DNA from 3 places in the Pseudoalteromonas sp. SWXJZ10B genome. Region 1 is predicted to be linked to each of the others. Evidence: predicted binding sites of a transcription regulator. Region 1 holds the regulator's gene; each other region holds the start of a gene.
What was found. Region 1 encodes LexA, which represses DNA repair genes until DNA is damaged. Its sites were predicted from a motif close to TACTGTATNNNNATACAGTA; they were not measured.

Region 1 (6,173 bases):
TTACTTTACGGCAGTTTTTACGTCCGCCATCTTGCCAACATTGTAGCTGATGACCAAATTCCCACGCCGGAACAATATGTTCCCACTCAATGCGTAGTGCTCGCACATTTACTTTGCCTGAGCGGGTAAGTGTATTTCGAGGAATGTAACCACAGTTAGAAGGATCAGGAACGAGTTTTTTGCCTTCTTTTTTAATATCACAACCGCAGTAAATACTTTTGGCGTTGTCAGGGAGGGTTTTAATTAAATGTCTTTTAGCTGTTGAAAAACGGGTAAATTGTTCGGCTGATACCGAAACGCACACACAACAAGCCAGTAAGGCCAGAATAAATCGAGTCATATCCATCACAAATGTGAACTACAGGAACAGGCAGTTTAAAGCCTTGAAGATAAAAGATAAAGTTAACTTAAGGCCTGCACTTATATTACTAAAAAGTGTCCGATTAATTTTTTATTCAAAGTTATTTTCACTATTCATTTATTTCTTACTATTTATCGTATTTTAACCACACAAGATTATACGTTAAGGAGTATGCTTAAAGCTTACTCAATATGGGGATTTGGATTGCAAATGAAATTTGTTGATTATTATGCAGTGCTTGGAATATCGCCTGATGCAGACGATAAAGCGGTTAAAGTAGCTTATAAAAAGTTAGCCAGAAAATATCACCCAGATGTAAGCAAAGAGCCTCAAGCAGAAGATAAGTTTAAAGAAATAGCAGAAGCTTACGAAGTCATTCATAACAAAGAAGAACGCACTAAATACGACGAGTTACGTCGTCATCAACAAAATCGTGCTCGTCAACAGCAAGGTAATTATGGTGGTAACAATGCCTCATCGCAAAGTAATTATCAGCAAAGCGATCCTCAAACCGATCAAGAGTTTTCTGATTTTGTTAATTCAATGTTTGGCGGCGCCGGTGGATTCAATCGTTCCGGGCAGAGCAGAAGTAACGCCGCTCGCGCGCAAAAAGGACAAGATGTGGAAATAGAGTTCCCGATTTTTCTTGAAGAGACTTTAGTTGATACCGTTAAGCCTGTTGAGTTTATGTTACCGCAGCGAGATAGTAGTGGTCGTGTCTCTGAAATTAAAAAATCACTTAAAGTGAAAATTCCCGCAGGCTCAGTAAATGGCGAACGAATTCGACTAAAAGGGCAAGGCGGATTAGGGTCAGCGAACGGGCAAAATGGCGACTTGTACTTACAAATTAGTTTAGTGCCCCACCCATTATTTGATGTTGAAGGTCATAACCTAAATATAGTCGTCCCTCTTGCACCATGGGAAGCGGCTCTTGGTACAAAAATAAATTTACCTACGTTGGCAGGCAAAATCCAATTAACTATTCCATCTAATAGTCAGTCTGGCCAACGCTTGCGTATTAAAGGCAAGGGATTAATGAGTAAAAAAGCCAAAGGTGATTTATTTGCTGTGCTTAAAATTGTTAATCCAACATCTGTTGATGATACCAGTAAAAAACTGTGGGAAGAATTAGCCGAAAAAGCTCACTTTGATCCCCGTAATAACTGGAGCAAGCCATAATGCAAATTATCGTGACACAAAAAGATGATTTACTTACTAGCAAAGAGCTATGTTTGAGTAGTGATATTAGCGAAGCAATTTTATATGAGCTAGTTGAGCACAATATTGCGGTTCCAATTGAGGGGAAGCATGTTACGCAGTGGCAATTTACGGTATCTGCAGTGACCTTAGTTAAAAAAGCGGCCCGTATTCAACATGACTTTTCGTTAGATTGGTCGGCAATAGCTTTAGTTTTACAATTGCTGGATGAGCGTGATGAGTTGATTTTCGAAAACGAAATGTTAAAGCGACATTTGAGTCGATTTAAACACTTGGAATAAAATCTGCCCTTGGGTACTTCCTAGGGCTTATTTACTCTTTGGTGAGAGTGCGCTAGTTCTTAAAAATCAATATGACTACTTTGATTTATTCTTACTTTTAATTCGGATAAATCGTTTTAGTCGTATGTTTTGCATAAGTAGTAATATTCCACTTAGGCAAAAAAGTACGCTGGTTGCTGCAAAACTAATAAGCAGCGGATTATTAAAATCCTCTCGCTCATCGTAATCCATAATATGTAACATCCAAAAAAAGTCGAAAATTCGCCATAGTGTGCTGCGAACGGTGACAACTCTGCCGTTATTTTCTGACAAGTACAGTGTTGTGTTAAATGTGTCGTCAAATTGTACCTGCCAAACATTGGTTTTATATCCAACTTCTCGCATACCTTGCTTTAGCAGTACAGCGCTTGTCACTTGAGCATCAATAAGTAGGTGTGCTTTAGCATTTGCGGTAATTTGTATTTTAGTTGGCGGCTCAAAAGGCCGGCCTGTTATACCGTTAAAGCTTTGCTGTTCATCTTTATTTATTACTGTAATTATAGGTGTGGTTAAAAAGTTCTCAAAAATTATTTGTGTTGGATTAACCACCTGAGATGCAATATCGTTAAGGGAGGCAACATAATCAGCCTGCGTAAATGGGTTATTAAGAGTACGTGTTGCAAGATGCTCCCCATGAACTTTATCAAGAGGAATAGCGCTCATGACTAAACCGCCTAATAGCCAAGCTAAAATTTGTAATGTGAGCAAATAACCGAGCCATTTATGTAACTTGCGAGCATACTTAAATATTTTTTTATTCATGTTTTAGTCTTATTATTTTTAGAGGCTAGTTTATTACATTAATGGGATTAGTTACTGCGACATTTTGTCGCAGTTTAAACTATAGCTTACTGTAATCATTTAAAAATAAAAAAGATTACACTTAAATTGCTAACATGACTTATTTGTTTAATTGAGCTGAGTGTTTGATATCCAGCTAGCTTTAAACGCTAAAAAATACTTAAAAGCTGCGAAATATCTATATAAAGTGGTTAATAGAGCATAGTTGATTTGGTATAACGGTAAAACTGCGTTAAAGTTTGCAATGAAATTATTAGAGGATAAATACGAAACGATGTCGGAAATTCAATTTTTAAATGTAGATCTTGAGCTTGAATCAAAGCAAGATATTAGTTTGCTAGTGGCAGACTTGAAAAAAGTCGCGACGATTTTACATTATGACAAAGACGAATACCGTCAATTAGCGCGTATTGAAGCAACAGGTGTAGTAAACACGCCTGACAAAGCAATAAACCATATATGTGAGCTTATTGAATCGTGTTCGCGTAACGCGCTAAAGCAATGGTTAAGCTGTTCACGTAGAACGTTTGATATTGGTTTTGAATCAGGCACTTCCCCTAAGTGCTTTAATCAAGCCTTAGATGCAGATACATTACTACGTATATCTGCGATTGGTGCGGGTATGGAAATTACAATTTACCCAATCGAAAAGTAACTATCTTCGCTCTACGACTGCTGCGGTCATTTTTGATACGCAGCACAGCTCATTGCGGCTATTTGTAATTTTTATTTCCCACACTGAACTACGTTTGCCAATATGAAACGCTCTTGCCGTTGCTGTTAAAGTGCCGTTGCGAGATGCTTTTAAATGACTTGCGCTAATTTCCTGCCCCACGCAGTAAAATTTTGTAAAATCGACAACAAAGTTAGCTGCATAGCTGGCAACTGTTTCGGCAAGTACAACGTTAGCACCGCCGTGAACCATTCCCATTGGGTTATGATGCTCAGGAATTGCCGGCATAGTGGCTACTAAGTAATCATCACCAATTTCAGTGACTTCTATTCCCATGGTTTTCATTAATGTTCCTTGGCCATCAATGCCTTGTTCTAACTGCTTGCACAGCTCTAAAGTGATGGGCTGGTACCAAATACTCATAATGACTCCTTTGCTTTTTTAATCATTTATAAACCTAGCGTTAGTTATATCCCTAAAATGTACACAAGTGAAATTACTTTGGCTATTTTAAGGCTTAATTTAAATTTGCGATTTTTATTTAACTGTATATACTCACAGTTAAATGTACTGTATGGAAAACCAGTTGTATGCGACCATTAACGAACCGCCAAGCTCAAATACTCGAACTAATTAAAGTTTTTATTAAAGACACTGGTATGCCTCCTACACGTGCTGAAATAGCGCAAACATTAGGTTTTAAAAGTGCCAATGCTGCTGAAGAACATTTAAAAGCACTTGCTAAAAAAGGCGCAATTAAAATGAAACCAGGTGCAAGCCGTGGTATTCAGTTAATTGAAGAAGAAGAGCCAGAACAATTAGGTTTACCGCTTATAGGGCGTGTTGCTGCTGGTTCACCTATTTTGGCGCAAGAGCACGTTGAAAGTCACTGCAAAATCGATCCATTAATGTTTAAACCGGCTGCAGATTTTTTACTACGCGTTAACGGTATGAGCATGAAAGATATTGGTATTATGGATGGTGATTTACTTGCTGTACATCGTACTCAAACCGCTGAAAACGGGCAAGTTGTTGTTGCCCGCCTAGACGAAGACGTAACTGTAAAACGTCTTGAGAAAGCGGGTCGTAAAGTATTACTTCATGCTGAAAACGACGATTTTGAATCTATTGAAGTAGATCTTGAGAATGAGTCTTTTAATATTGAAGGCTTAGCCGTTGGCGTTATAAGAAACGCTGATTGGATGTGACTTTAAAAATAGCTTTTAAACAAGCAGTTTTATAAATGCGTACTAATTAGTACGCATTTTCTGTTTTAAATTCGCACTAAAAATAGGGCATAAATAGCTCACTGACAATTTAAGCTGTAAACTTTTTTGCACTTATATTTTCCCCCTCCGAATGCGTTAAACCCCTTTGTTTTGCTCATCTTTTGAACTTCCTGTTACCTAGTTGGTTACTGATTTTTTATTAATTACTCAATATCACCTGATTGTTTTTTATACTAAAACTTGCTTGTTGTTCATTTTTTAGCTAATTATTAATGTGCTGAGCTAATAATAACTCACAGCTTTTTAGTTTTGAGAACACACAATATACACAAACCCGTTGTTGGCGCAGCAAAACCAATCAATATTAAATGAGATTGACTAAAAAAATAAAAATAACGAATTGGCGTTTAAGCCGTATGCCTCTTCGCTTTGCATTCGCAATAGCATCAAAGGAGCCGTCACATGGGTAAACTGACCTCTACCTTGTGGCTTATATTATGTGTTTTTTCGCACCCAGTTTTGGCTAACAGCCAATACAATATGCGCAAAGGCGTAACCGATATAAGCAATAATGTATATCAGCTGCACATGACCATATTTATAATATGTTGTGTGATTGGGGTGATAGTGTTCGCAATTATGTTTTGGGCACTTATTCATCACCGTAAATCTAAAGGGGCTGTACCTGCCCAATTTCACGAAAGCACTAAAGTAGAAATACTTTGGACTGCAATCCCGTTTGTTATTTTAATTGCTATGGCAGTACCAGCCACTAAAACCCTAATTGCAATGGAAGATGCCAGCAAAGCTGATCTCACTATTAAAATTACAGGCTCGCAATGGAAATGGCATTATGAATATATGGGTGAAGATGTAGAGTTCTACTCTATTTTATCTACCCCGCAAGATGAAATAGCGAATCTTGCAGATAAAAATCCTAACTACTTACTTGAGGTTGATAAACCTCTCGTACTGCCAATAAATCAAAAAGTACGATTTTTAATGACTTCTGACGATGTTATTCACTCTTGGTGGGTACCTGATTTTGCAGTTAAAAAAGATGCGAATCCCGGCTTTATAAACGAAACATGGACGAACATAAACGAAGAAGGTACTTACCGAGGCCAATGTGCTGAGTTGTGTGGTAAAGATCATGGCTTTATGCCCGTTGTGGTGGTCGCTAAATCTGAGGCTGATTTTAAAACGTGGCTTGCAGATGCAAAGCAAGCTAAACAAAAAGCAGCATTAGCAGATGCCGCATTACTTGATAAAACCCTCCCAAAAGAAGAATTAATGACTTTAGGCGAACAAGTATATATGGCCAATTGTGCTGCATGTCATCAGCCTACTGGCATGGGGTTACCGGGTGTATTTCCTGCACTTAAAGGCAGCCCTATAGTGCTTGGCGATATAAAAGATCACATTGATGTAGTTATCCATGGGCGACCCGGTACGGCAATGCAAGCATTTGCCAAACAGTTATCTATAAAGCAATTAGCAGCGGTTATTACTTATAAACGTAATGCGTGGGGTAATGATACGGGTGATGTTATTCAACCGAGTCAAATACA
Region 2 (6,173 bases), on a different contig from region 1:
CACAGCTTGAGAATATGTTTATAGCGAGCGAATCGCACGTTCTTCTACCACAGCGTCGCTCGTTTGTCTGAATTACTCATTTGTAACAAACTTCTTAACTATTTGCCAGTACTACCAAAATACAGTAGTTCTGTTTTTTACTTAAGGGCAAAAACGAGCGATACGGTCGTTTTCCTGACTATGCAAGCAATATACTTTGACAAAATTGAAAAGTAACTGTTAACGACCGCTTATCGCTCGAAGCTGGACTTTGCAAAAGTGCCACGGTAATGCCCACGAGCAGCATTTGGGAACGCTTCACAAGAGTCAAATAACTGTCGGCTAAAATGTTGATGTACGAAAACAGTCAGCTGTTGTTTTATCCTTTTGATCAACTCGCTTTTTATAAACCAGATAGATCTCTTTCGCTATTTATGATTGATGCTCTTTCTCGTTTGGCTATTTGGGTTTGAGAATCATCCATATATGACAATGTTAGCTGATAAGGTTTTGTATAAACATTACACATCCCAACGATTCGTTTACCGTTACCACCTAACCTTATTATTGGCATGCCGCTAATTACTGCTGATAAGTCAGGTTTTTTAGCTCCGTATTTTTTGGATAATGCTTGCTCTAAAGAAGATAGCTCTTGCTTGCAGTCCGCTTTGGTTGGGAAACTACCTTGTGCTTCAATTTTATATACAGATTGTGTTTCAGGTGTTACATAAACAGAGTAATTATCTAGATTTCCATAAGGTTTTTCTGGCTTATACCTATATTGATCACCTTCTACTTTTGTTACCTTGATTAATTCGAGGCTACTGATATTAATTTTTTCTTTGAATTTATAACCGAATCCACCTTCAACGTCATTGGCTAAAGTAACGAAAGGTAAGCTTAGTAATAAAATTACTGTGATATATTTCATAAAAACTCCTAGTATGATTAGAAAAGCTAACGAGAAGCTACAGAGGTTTGTTAGCTGCTAATACCTAATAAATTCTGTTCAACTATTTTCGCTAGTACGCTAGCCCAAACTGAAAAGGAAACATCACCAATTTTATTTACTGCATCTTTAGTTTGCTGCCAGATCTTTTCACTTTTTGCATTTTCAATAAACTCATGTCCCTCCCATGTAAGTCTGGTTGGAATTGCCTCTGGACTTAATGAATTATCATCTGAAGTGTTGCTCGCATCTATGAGTCCAGCTTCATCTAGAATGAAACAATGATAAAGGACTTCCTCTTCAGTATAACCTTCTACCTTAAAGTTGCTGGGAGCGTATCCGTGCTTATGTTTACTCAAGGCAAGTAAAATCTCTCTTACTAAATCCATGTTTCGTTTCATAAAATAAAACCTTTGCAAAAAGGCAGCGCATGTAAATGTAACTTACCGCGCAGCGGTATATCGGCTGTATTACTACAGCGTATTATTAGGCGTGCTTTGTAACACTTCGTCTTACTCTAATTTATTTCTTAATGTAACTAGAAGATCACTTAGAATGGATAACATTTCATTGAAACAAGCCACTATTTCTATCCAACTTTTTTCTGGGAAGTTATGATCTTCTTTGCTTACTTGGAATATTATAGTTCTATCTTCATCATTGCATACAGATGAAATTGAATCAAAAACCTGTCTTTCTGAAAAATGTACATAACCTGATGTATATTTATATACATCCTTAACCCAAGGATGATTCTCAGTCATTTTATTAATGAGATAACCATCTCTAAGTTTTTTTCCATCACGGCACTTGAATGAATTTAGTGCCTTGCCTCCAATAATTGCTTTTGCCATTTCAAAGGGCTCATCTACATATGTATATGCCAATAGTCGGCTTATCGTATCTAGTTCCATTCTCACAATTGCACGAGCACAAGTCATATTCTTTAATTTGACTAAATCATTAAGACCACTTGCCAAACTTAGAGATCGTTTAATAGCACCTATGATTATGAGATCCAATGTATACATTGGCCTATCACCACCACCTAAAGTTTTCATACCCATCTTCGGAAGATATGAAGCCCATTGATCAAGCTTTTCTAACTCTTCGTTAATACTCATATTTCGCCTAACAATTTAATATTGATCAAATGGAGCATATACCAGCTGACTTAACGTTCATTTATTTACTTTATATGGTTTTAACAAATTACCTAAGGTATTACTATCACTAAGTTTTCTAAAACTTTAAAGTAAGTTTAATAGAATAATATGCGTGCATCGTTCATATATTATTAGCATATGGGCAAAGAACAGTTTGAACAATCAATTTACTAATATTTAGCCAACCTCAATGACCGGTTTTCGCTCAAAGCTGCTCATTCTGGATTAAAAACTAACTAATAAAAGCTGAGAGTTTAACGTTTAAAAAGTCGCTTAATTGGTTCTTAATTATAAGCTTTCATAAATCATGATTAGGGTAATATGGTCAAAGGTCTTTACTCTCACAGCGACTTTTTACTACATCATTTTGATTCTTTTGTAGCTTTGAAATTTTTTCTGCTCGAGTACATTCCCAAGCATCTACAGGATATATTTTATCCCATGCATTCATTAGTTGGCGTTGTGCTTTACTCATGCTATATCGTTTGTAGGTGTTCTCCATATATAGATAAGTCCGCGCAATTTGCCCTCTAGCCATTTCAGGTGGCTCAGCTTTACTGTCATCAATTTTCATCGCACAACGTCCAAAATCGCTTTTAGCCGCTGGAAGCATGGTAAAGTTATGATTACTTCTTAGAGCGTTCACAGCCCCAATAGCCGGATAAAGGTTGAACATATCAGCTTGCATGAAACGGTATTCCGTATTTACTTTCTCTGCACATCTTCGACCTTTAAATGACTTCCCCTTACTATTTACACATTGCTTATGCCCATCTCGCCATTCGCTAAAAGTACGACCAAAGTTTTCTGCTGGAACAACGTGTTCCCATTCAATTTTTTTAGCTCGTTTGACGTATTTTGTTGTAGAAAAGCCTTCCGGCTCGGTTACTTTTTTACTAGCGTCAAATGTCGCACCACAATAAAGTGTAATGCGGTGATTGTTATAAACCTGCTTTTCTAGAAGTCGTTTAGCTTTGCTAAATGAGTCGATTTCTTGATTTGCTGAAGAGGCAGCAGAAAAAACAAGTGTTGCTAACAGTGAAATTGTGGATGCTTTCATTATAATTCTTGATACCTATTTCAGTTTAAATATGTCACATATAATAAATGAGTTAATAAGCTAGTTCTCATTTGTGGTGACTGACAATTTTAATTGTAGAACTAAGATATTATGCTTTTAAAATTTAATGGGAAAGCTACTTCCCAGTCCATGTATTGTCATTTTGATACTGTCCAGAGCAAGCGCTGTTATATGCAAATTGGCCAGTAGACTTATCTCGACAGCGCCAGACTAAGTTGTAGTTACCATCATAAAACTGGTCCCACGCATAGCCAGAAGAATAGTTATTTGACCCGCCAGCTCCTGCTGCTGCAACAGCTAAAACAACGACACCTACCGCAACCACAGCAGCAACAACGCCTTGAGCGATTTCTTTTCTGTCTTGCGCGGCTAATATCTCACATTTGTACTGAGTAAGTGTTCTATATTTAACTTCCCTGTTAAGCGCATAGATATAGTTCACTTCATCAGTATTTTCGGCGGTATAACTTTTAGCGAGGATATCTTTATCATTAAGGTAGTTTCGACACACTTGAGCATCTGTTAATTCAGAGTCACCAGCAATGATGGCGTGTCTAGAGGCTGAACAGCCAGTAATAAAGCTAAGTATTAGAAAAGGTACAATAGTGTTTTTAACTAAAGTCATCAGTAAATTATTCCATAATTAAAATAAGCTTTGAGTAAGCTCATAATTCCTTTGTGAAATTTTAACAAACCGATGGTAATTTTACTAATTGTTATTAAAGAGGTTTTTAATCTTTAAGGCTAAAACCTGCTTATAGCAACTCTAATTAAACTATCGTCTTCACAAAAAGAACCTTGGCATAATTTGAACCTTAAATTACACTGTATATATAAACAGTATTTGAGGTGTATATGTTCGTTATTCCAATTTTTATAGAAGCTGGCATCACCGGCTTTGAATCTCCTGCCGCAGAATATGTAGAGCTAGGTATTTCAATCGATGAGCTAATCATTAAACACCCCAATGCTACTTTTATAGGCATCGCTTCAGGTCAATCAATGCAAGGGGTGGGGATATTCGATGGTGATTTATTGGTTATTGATAGATCTGAGGATCCAAGTACAGGTGATATCATTGTTGCAAATTACAACGGTACATTTGTTTGTAAGATCATAGACAAAACAAAGCGCCTGCTTATCTCTGCATCTCACGATTATAAATCCGTTTATATTTCTGAAGATGATGACTTTAAACTCGAAGGTGTCGTTACTACTAGTATCCGTCTACACAAAAATATTGTTGAGTTAAATCGATGTTTGCCCTCGTAGATGCGGTTGCATTTTATGCCAGTGCGGAGAAAGTATTTGACCCATCCATTCGCTTTAAACCCGTTGTTGTTTTAACAAATAACGATGGGTGTATTTGTGCCATATGCCCTATCGCAAGAAAGTTGAACATCCCAAAATTTCAGCCTTACTTCAAGATTAAAAACTATTTAGAACAGCACCATGTCGTGGTTCGCTCTTCTAATTATGAACTTTACGCTGATTTAAGTGAAAGAATGATGACTGTCATTAATCGTTTTTGTGATGACCATTATGTTTATAGTATTGATGAATCGTTTTTACGTTTTACTGGTTTTTCTAAAATCATTAATGACTGGGCTGACTACGGACACACAATACGACGAGCTGTATGGCGCGAGACAGGATTACCTGTTGGTGTAGGCTTTGGCATTACGCCTACGTTAGCTAAAGCAGCCAACCATGCGGCAAAAAAACTCTCTGGTTATAACGGAGTTGCTGTTATTAATGATGATATCTCACGCCAAGAAATCCTGATGCGTATGGATGTTACCGATGTCTGGGGTATTGGCTCTCGACTCGGTAGAAAACTCAAGGTGATGGGAATTAAAAGTGCATGGGATTTAGCGAATCAAAACCCAAAAGAAATGCGACGCATGTTTAGCGTTGTTGTTGAGAGGACCGTAAGTGAACTCAATGGCATCGCCTGTTTGAGTTGGGATGAAGTAAAACAGAATAAAAAAGAAATCTACTCGACAAGAAGTTTCGGGGAAAGAGTAAGTGACTTAAATACATTAAAATCAGCCCTCGTAACACACGCAACGATTGTTGGCCGCAAGCTAAGAAAACAACAGTCATTAGCAAAACGACTTGTTATATTCGCTGCAAGCTCTCCACACGAAGACCTGTATTATAAGAAATCGTTGCTCTATGATTTTCCTATACCTACATCAGATACCAGTGTTATAGCCAGTGCTGTTTCAGATGTTATTGATGATATTTATAAGGCTAACACGCGCTTTTATCGCTGCGGTATTGGCGCAATAGAATTAGAAAGTGAGTTATTTCAACAAGCGGATATGTTTTCTGTAAGTAAAGATAACCCAGAAGTAATGGCGTGTTTGGATGCTATAAATAAACGTTATGGGGTCGGCACTTTATCTTTAGGAAGTGAAAAGCTCACAAAATCATGGAGCATGAAACGAGCTTTTTTATCGCCCCATTACACAACCCGCTGGTCAGATATTCCAATCATAGATTGTGATTGAATTGGGTTAGATAAACCAAATATTGAATGGAATTAGACCAGAACATTCATCTAGTATGAAAATCTAATAAATGGACGTATCGCTTTTACTGAATAAACTTTAGCTCAAGATATTCCTCTTTGAGCGATTAGCGGTCATTCAGGGTAAATTGGCATTAGTTAAGGGTATTAATAGATACTTTCCCTTCTTTCACATAGTAAAACTATCTTTCTGAAGAGTAATATTTAAAGCTGGCAATACTTACACTATTTGATAATAATAAGAAATCATTAAATAGGGACGTTTTCGCACTAAAATAGGGAAAGTGTCTTTTGATAAAGCTGTTAGCACCTAGGGGGAAATTTGGCATCTTGGAATTTAAAAGCTCTCAGAGAAAAGTTAAAAGCTACCCATGATAAACATAGTATTGAGCGAGCAGTCATATGCATGGACTCATTCGACTGGAAAAGTAAAGCAGCACTTTATCATGTTTATACAGCTGA
Region 3 (6,173 bases), on a different contig from region 1:
TTGATCTATCGCCATTGAAGCAACAACACCAACTCCTAAACCCAGTCGTACGTATGTTTTTATAACATCAGCATCGGTTGCGGTAAATACAATGTGTGGTTCAAGCCCGTGTGCGCTAAACGCTTTATCCAACTCTGAGCGGCCCGTAAAACCAAATACATATGTAATGAGTGGATATTGAGCAATATCAGCAACGGTTAAACTATTTGCCTTTTTAGCCAACGGATGGTCTTTAGCGACAACAATACTGCGATTCCAATGGTAGCAAGGCAGCATAACTAAATCTGAATACAAATGCAGTGCTTCTGTTGCAATAGCAAAATCGGCATCACCGCGTGCTGCAGCATCCGATATTTGCTGTGGAGTACCTTGGTGCATATGAAGCGATACCGCAGGGTATTTTTTCATAAACCCTTGAATTACGTTAGGCAAAGCATAACGCGCTTGGGTATGTGTTGTAGCAATATTTAACTTACCTTGATCAGGTAGCGTATGCTCATTAGCAACGGCTTTAATACCTTCTACTTTAGAGAGTATTTCACGAGAAATATTAATAATATCTTCGCCGGCACCGGTTACATGCGTTAAATGCTTACCACTGCGACCAAAAATTTGCACACCCAACTCATCTTCTAACATGCGTACTTGTTTAGAAATTCCTGGCTGCGAGGTAAATAAACTCTCAGCAGTCGCTGAAACATTTAATTTATGATTTTGTACTTCTACGATGTATCTGAGTTGTTGTAATTTCATGGCTGCAAATTTTAACGTTATTATTCATATTATTTATAAAGGCAATACCGCTTAAAACCAAGTGTTATTTACGTAAAATAGCACTTTAGGTCTTTAGGTGTGCAATTATCTGATTAGAGCTCAAGGCTAGCATAATAAATATGCTTCAGGTAGCGATGATTATTCAGCTTTAGTTTATAAGCCCTTAGGCTTACTGCAGTTTATAAAGAGCTCAACCTATCAATTTTTTGGTATATTTTTTAAGTTAATCGGCGCAAAGCTACCCTGTTAACGTATATTTAATGTAAGATTAAATAATTAGGTTATATATCCGAGAATTACACCATGATCGTTTCTATTATAATAGTGCTTATAGTTGCATTGATTGTGATTGCACTTTGGGTAAGTGCTGTACAACAACACAAAGAAAAACAAGAGGCAGAACGCCGTAAAGAGCTTACAAAACAGAAAGCTATAATAGAAGAAACGGAAGAGGCACTAATGAATAGTGCTAACATCCCCCTTTCTGAAAATCTAATTCGTACATTACAGCGCCGTATTTACGAAGCCTTAAATACAATGGTTACTAACTCGCAAACATCTAAAGCACTTAAAAGCCGCTTAAGTGAAGCAAAAACGCACTTATCTAATCCAGTTCAAGATAATAGCAGTGAAGCTTTAACGCTACCGAGTAATGACAAACAACTTGTAGGCCTAATTCAAGGCATTAAAAAATTACGCTCAATTTTACGCTCTGAACACAGCAAAGGTCGTATTGATAGCCAAGTTTTTGTTTTAGAAGATAAACGTCTCGAAAAACTACAACTGCGTATTAATATTGAAAGCCAAATAAAACGGGGCCTATCTGCCCGTTCAGCAAGTATGGTTGGCTCTGCAAGACAGTACTTTGAAAAAGCGCAGGCAACACTCAGTGCAGTCACCTACTCTGATGAATACGTAACAACAAAACGGCTAGAAGTTGAGGGTTACTTAGAGGCAATTAGTGTTGAACTGAGAGCTTCTAATGCAAGCGCACTTAAAAAGAAAACAGAAGAAGAGCAAGACGACTTAGATATACTGTTTGCTCCTAAAAAGAAATGGTAGTGCTTTTATAAAAGCATTAAAAAAGCCTGCACAAATTAAAATTTGTGCAGGCTTTTTTGTATTTTTGTTAGCTATTAAGACAAAAATGCAAACTTGAAAACAAACAAGGCTGTTAATATCCAAACACTAATACTGACTTGATCTTGCTTACCGCACAAGACTTTAACCGCCGTATAAGATATAAAACCAAGTGCAATACCGTGCGCAATCGAAAACGTTAATGGTGTCATTAGTAATACCACAGTAACAGGAATTGCATCGGTCATATCATCCCAGTTTACAAACTTTAAATTTTGCAGCATCAGAACAGCGACATATAAAATAGCGCCTGCCGTAGCATAAGCCGGTACCATTTGTGCAAGCGGTGCAAAAAACATCATTAGTAAAAAGCAAATGCCTACAACTACAGCTGTTAAGCCAGTACGTCCGCCAACAGATACACCAGCAACCGATTCTATATACGATGTAGTCGTAGACGTACCTAGCATCGCACCTGCAATTGTTGCTGAGCTGTCAGCACTTAATGCGCGCCCTAAACGAGGCATGTTACCTTTTTCATCAGCTAAACCTGCTTTTTGAGTTACCGCAACTAATGTACCCGAAGTATCAAAAAGATCGACAAACAAGAAAGCAAAAATAACACTCATCATTGATATATCAAAAGCGGCTGCAAAATCTAGCTGCATAAAAGTAGGCATTATTGATGGTGGCATAGCCATAACACCGTGATATTCAACAAGCCCCAAACTTAAAGCAATGCCAGTCACTAATAAAATACTAATAAGCACGCCACTTTTAAAATCGCGGTATAAAAGCGCTGCAATTACAAAAAAGCTTAATATAGCCAATAACGGTCCTGGAGAAGTAATGTCGCCCAACTGCACTAATGTTGCCGGGCTTGAGACAATAATGCCTGCATTTTTAAGGGCAATTAATGCTAAAAAAGCACCTATACCCGTTGCGATTGCTCGCTTGAGCACCAGAGGTATGGCATTAATAATCCACTCTCTGACTTTAAATAAGCTTAAAAACAAAAATATACAACCCGACATAAATACAGCCCCTAACGCGGCTTGCCAGGTATAACCCATTCCTAATACGACACCATACGTAAAAAAGGCATTTAGTCCCATACCAGGCGCTAATGCTAATGGATAATTAGCCCATAAACCCATTATAAAACAGCCTATCGCAGCTGCTATACATGTCGCTACAAATGCAGCCCCTTGATCCATCCCAGCCTCTGCGAGCATAGCCGGGTTTACAAATACAATGTATACCATAGTTATAAAGGTAGTTAGGCCAGCAACGCATTCGCGTTTAACTGTTGAATTATTTTCGCTCAGTTTAAATAAGGCTTCGAACATAATAAACTTGTGATAGTAAAAAGTGGCGAGATTTTAACATAAAAATTATCTTTTACAGGACATTTTACCTTGCTATATACTAAACTGTTAGAGTAGTTAAAATAATAAATGAACCAATATGCTTAAAACAACACCTTGTGAGCAAGACTTAGAGCAACAGCTAGATAATATTTTAGGTTTTGTTACTCAACCCGAAAATACCTCTGTGCCCGTTGATAATAAAAAAGATGAGCAAAGTACGTTAAATAAAGCCCTATATTATTTAAAAAATAATCAAGCTCCATTGGCTGCAAAATGGATGCGACTTGCTGCAATGGCGGGAAACCATAGAGCACAGTTTTATTTAGGTTTATTTTTTGTGAAAGGTGAAGGCGTGCCACAAAGTGTATTTCATGCTGTAGCTTGGTTAAGCTTAGCAAGTAGCCAAGGGTACGCCCCTGCCACTGCAGCGGTTACAGATATACGCAAACATATCGAAACTAAGCGATTTAAAGATGCTCAGTGTTATGCGGCAAGTTTGTACGAACAAATCCACCAACTCCAGTTTTCTCATATGATCCCTCGCACGAGTGAAAACACATAAGCTAGCTATGGCAGAAGTACTGTATGCAGTGTAAAAAAATACTGTATATGGTTACAAAGATAATCCTATACAGTATAAAACCCCAAAATGAAGACACTACGAAAAAAATTATTTTTAGAATACCTTCTCAAAAACAACCCTATAACAACCTGATTAATAAAGAATTATAAATTAAAAAAATAAAAACAATGATCAAAAGCTGAATAACTGTACAAATAAATAGCATAAAAGGCTTGCACGAAAGCACTGTATAAACTACTGTATATGAATACTGTATAAAAACCCAGTGAGTGAAATTATGTTACAGCCTATTACCGTAAGAACAGTTAAAAGTTACCAACAAGATGAGCAAAGCGATTGCGTGAATTTGATTCAAATTGAAGATGAAATTTCAGCGACCTTTGAGCTTTTAAAAGTATTACACCAATACAATAGCTCTAATGCATGGACGTTACTAATTGCTCCAGATCACGTACCTAGCAAAGCTTTACTTGACTCATGCTCTATTGATACAAGTAAATTACTTGTTATTAGACAAAAGCACCTAGTAAATTTAGAGTATGTATTAAATTCTGCATTACATAACGGAAACTTTGCAGCGGTAATTACCTGGACCGATATAGTTAATAACCAACTACTTACGAATTTATCGTTCGATTTAAGTAAAACGAATACAAAACTATACTGTTTTACTAAAAAGTCTCAAACAACAGAGATATCACTCGCCCAATAAGCTTGTTAAACTAATGTTTTAGACTTTGTATTATTATTATGACTTCACTCAATACCACATTATGTTTTTGCAGCAGTGGGCACAATTATGCTGATTGCTGCGAGCCGCTTCACTTATCTGTTAAGCAAGCTGATTCTCCTGAACAACTTATGCGCTCACGATTCAGTGCTTATGTTATTAAAAATGCAGAATATGTTTATCAAACCTACGCAAAAGAAAAACAAGCTGAAAATCCGGTTAAAGAAATCAATGATTTTGCTAACAGCTGTCGATTTATAAATCTTGATGTAATTGGGTCAAGCCATGATGGCGATACCGGTACTGTAGAATTTAAAGCCCAATATTTTTATCAAAACTTATTTTGTGAGCTCCACGAAAAATCGCAGTTTATTAAAGAAAACACTCAATGGCGTTATTTAGATGGCACTATATATCCTGTTGAAGATATTAAAGTGGGCAGAAATGATGACTGCCCATGTGGTAGCAATAAAAAGTACAAAAAATGTCATAGCGTGTAATAAATAATCTTATTTAATATTTATCACCTACAAGGTGTTTTTAAGTGGCAAAGTGATTTATTAGCTAGCTAAACTTAAAAACACACTTGGTTACGACCTTGCATTTTGGACTCATACATTTTTTCATCTGCGATCTGCAAGGTGTTTTTGTTATTTACGTACGGTTGTAGGGTTGCACCGCCAATACTAATAGTCACAAAGTCATATTCTGAATATCTGTGTAATATTCCTAAATCGACCACATTTTGTTTAATTTTATCAGCAACACAAATCGCACCTTCAGTGCTTGTATGCGGTAAAACAACTACAAACTCTTCGCCGCCGTAACGCGCAACAAAATCGGTTGGCCTTTGCAAACTATTAGTAATAGTTTGTGCAACAAGGTTTAAAACCGTATCGCCTTGCACATGACCATAAAGATCGTTGTATTGCTTAAAGTAGTCTATATCGATGAGTAATAGTGCATAGTCGACTTTTTCTCGTAAGGCGCTTCGTTCCATTTTAGAAAAATGCGCATCAAAATAACGACGATTGAATACCTTTGTTAAATCATCTAGAAATACTTTTTGATTGAGTAAGTCATGTTGAAGTTTCATCGTAATATGGGCGCGCACTCTTCTATATAAAGTTTCCGAGTTAGTTGGTTTCTTTATAAAATCTACAGCTCCGGCTTCCCAGCACTCTTCTTCTTGATTTTCAGATGAGGTTACAAAAATAACGGGGATATCTTGTGTTTCAGATATATTTTTTAATTTTAGACATGTTTCAATACCACTCATTCCTTCCATATTAATATCGAGTAGTATTATATCTGGCGGATTATGTTTACAAATTTCAATCGCATCCTCACCACAGCTCGTTGTTGTTACACTAAAATGCTCTGATAATATTTTTTTTAATACAATTAAGCTTAATAGCTGATCGTCAACGACAAGTACCTTAGAGCTCTTTAAGCTTAATTTCAATTGGTGGTCAGAGTAATTTATCGGCATGGTACAACTGTTTTGTTTTTTTTATTAAACACACCCTATATCACTACATTTTGTTATGCAAATGTTAATAAAGTAAGATTCTACTTATTGGTTACTAATAAAAATGATTTATGGTGAATCTTTAATGCATAAAAACAAAAAATG

Region 2: the regulator LexA is predicted to act here: its motif matches at 3,999-4,018, upstream of I6F54_RS18045 (LexA family protein).
Region 3: the regulator LexA is predicted to act here: its motif matches at 4,043-4,062, upstream of I6F54_RS17515 (SulA-like leucine-rich domain-containing protein).

The regions. Positions count from the first base shown of each region.
Region 1 is NZ_JADYXD010000035.1:11,022-17,194, forward strand. Features, by position in the region: gene I6F54_RS19405 (endonuclease) at 1-340, opposite strand, end outside; gene I6F54_RS19410 (DnaJ C-terminal domain-containing protein) at 572-1,540, shown strand; gene I6F54_RS19415 (chaperone modulator CbpM) at 1,540-1,860, shown strand; gene I6F54_RS19420 (membrane protein) at 1,936-2,661, opposite strand; gene I6F54_RS19425 (hypothetical protein) at 2,975-3,355, shown strand; gene I6F54_RS19430 (PaaI family thioesterase) at 3,356-3,796, opposite strand; gene lexA (transcriptional repressor LexA) at 3,964-4,581, shown strand; gene coxB (cytochrome c oxidase subunit II) at 5,065-6,173, shown strand, end outside.
Region 2 is NZ_JADYXD010000028.1:1,462-7,634, reverse strand. Features, by position in the region: gene I6F54_RS18070 (hypothetical protein) at 383-910, opposite strand; gene I6F54_RS18065 (DUF2513 domain-containing protein) at 961-1,329, opposite strand; gene I6F54_RS18060 (hypothetical protein) at 1,441-2,052, opposite strand; gene I6F54_RS18055 (endonuclease) at 2,420-3,154, opposite strand; gene I6F54_RS18050 (hypothetical protein) at 3,291-3,800, opposite strand; gene I6F54_RS18045 (LexA family protein) at 4,031-4,447, shown strand; gene I6F54_RS18040 (Y-family DNA polymerase) at 4,432-5,691, shown strand; gene I6F54_RS18035 (hypothetical protein) at 6,034-6,173, shown strand, end outside.
Region 3 is NZ_JADYXD010000026.1:1,248-7,420, reverse strand. Features, by position in the region: gene cysB (HTH-type transcriptional regulator CysB) at 1-753, opposite strand, end outside; gene I6F54_RS17530 (hypothetical protein) at 1,078-1,836, shown strand; gene I6F54_RS17525 (NCS2 family permease) at 1,911-3,203, opposite strand; gene I6F54_RS17520 (tetratricopeptide repeat protein) at 3,322-3,786, shown strand; gene I6F54_RS17515 (SulA-like leucine-rich domain-containing protein) at 4,085-4,519, shown strand; gene I6F54_RS17510 (YchJ family protein) at 4,558-5,037, shown strand; gene I6F54_RS17505 (GGDEF domain-containing response regulator) at 5,112-6,029, opposite strand.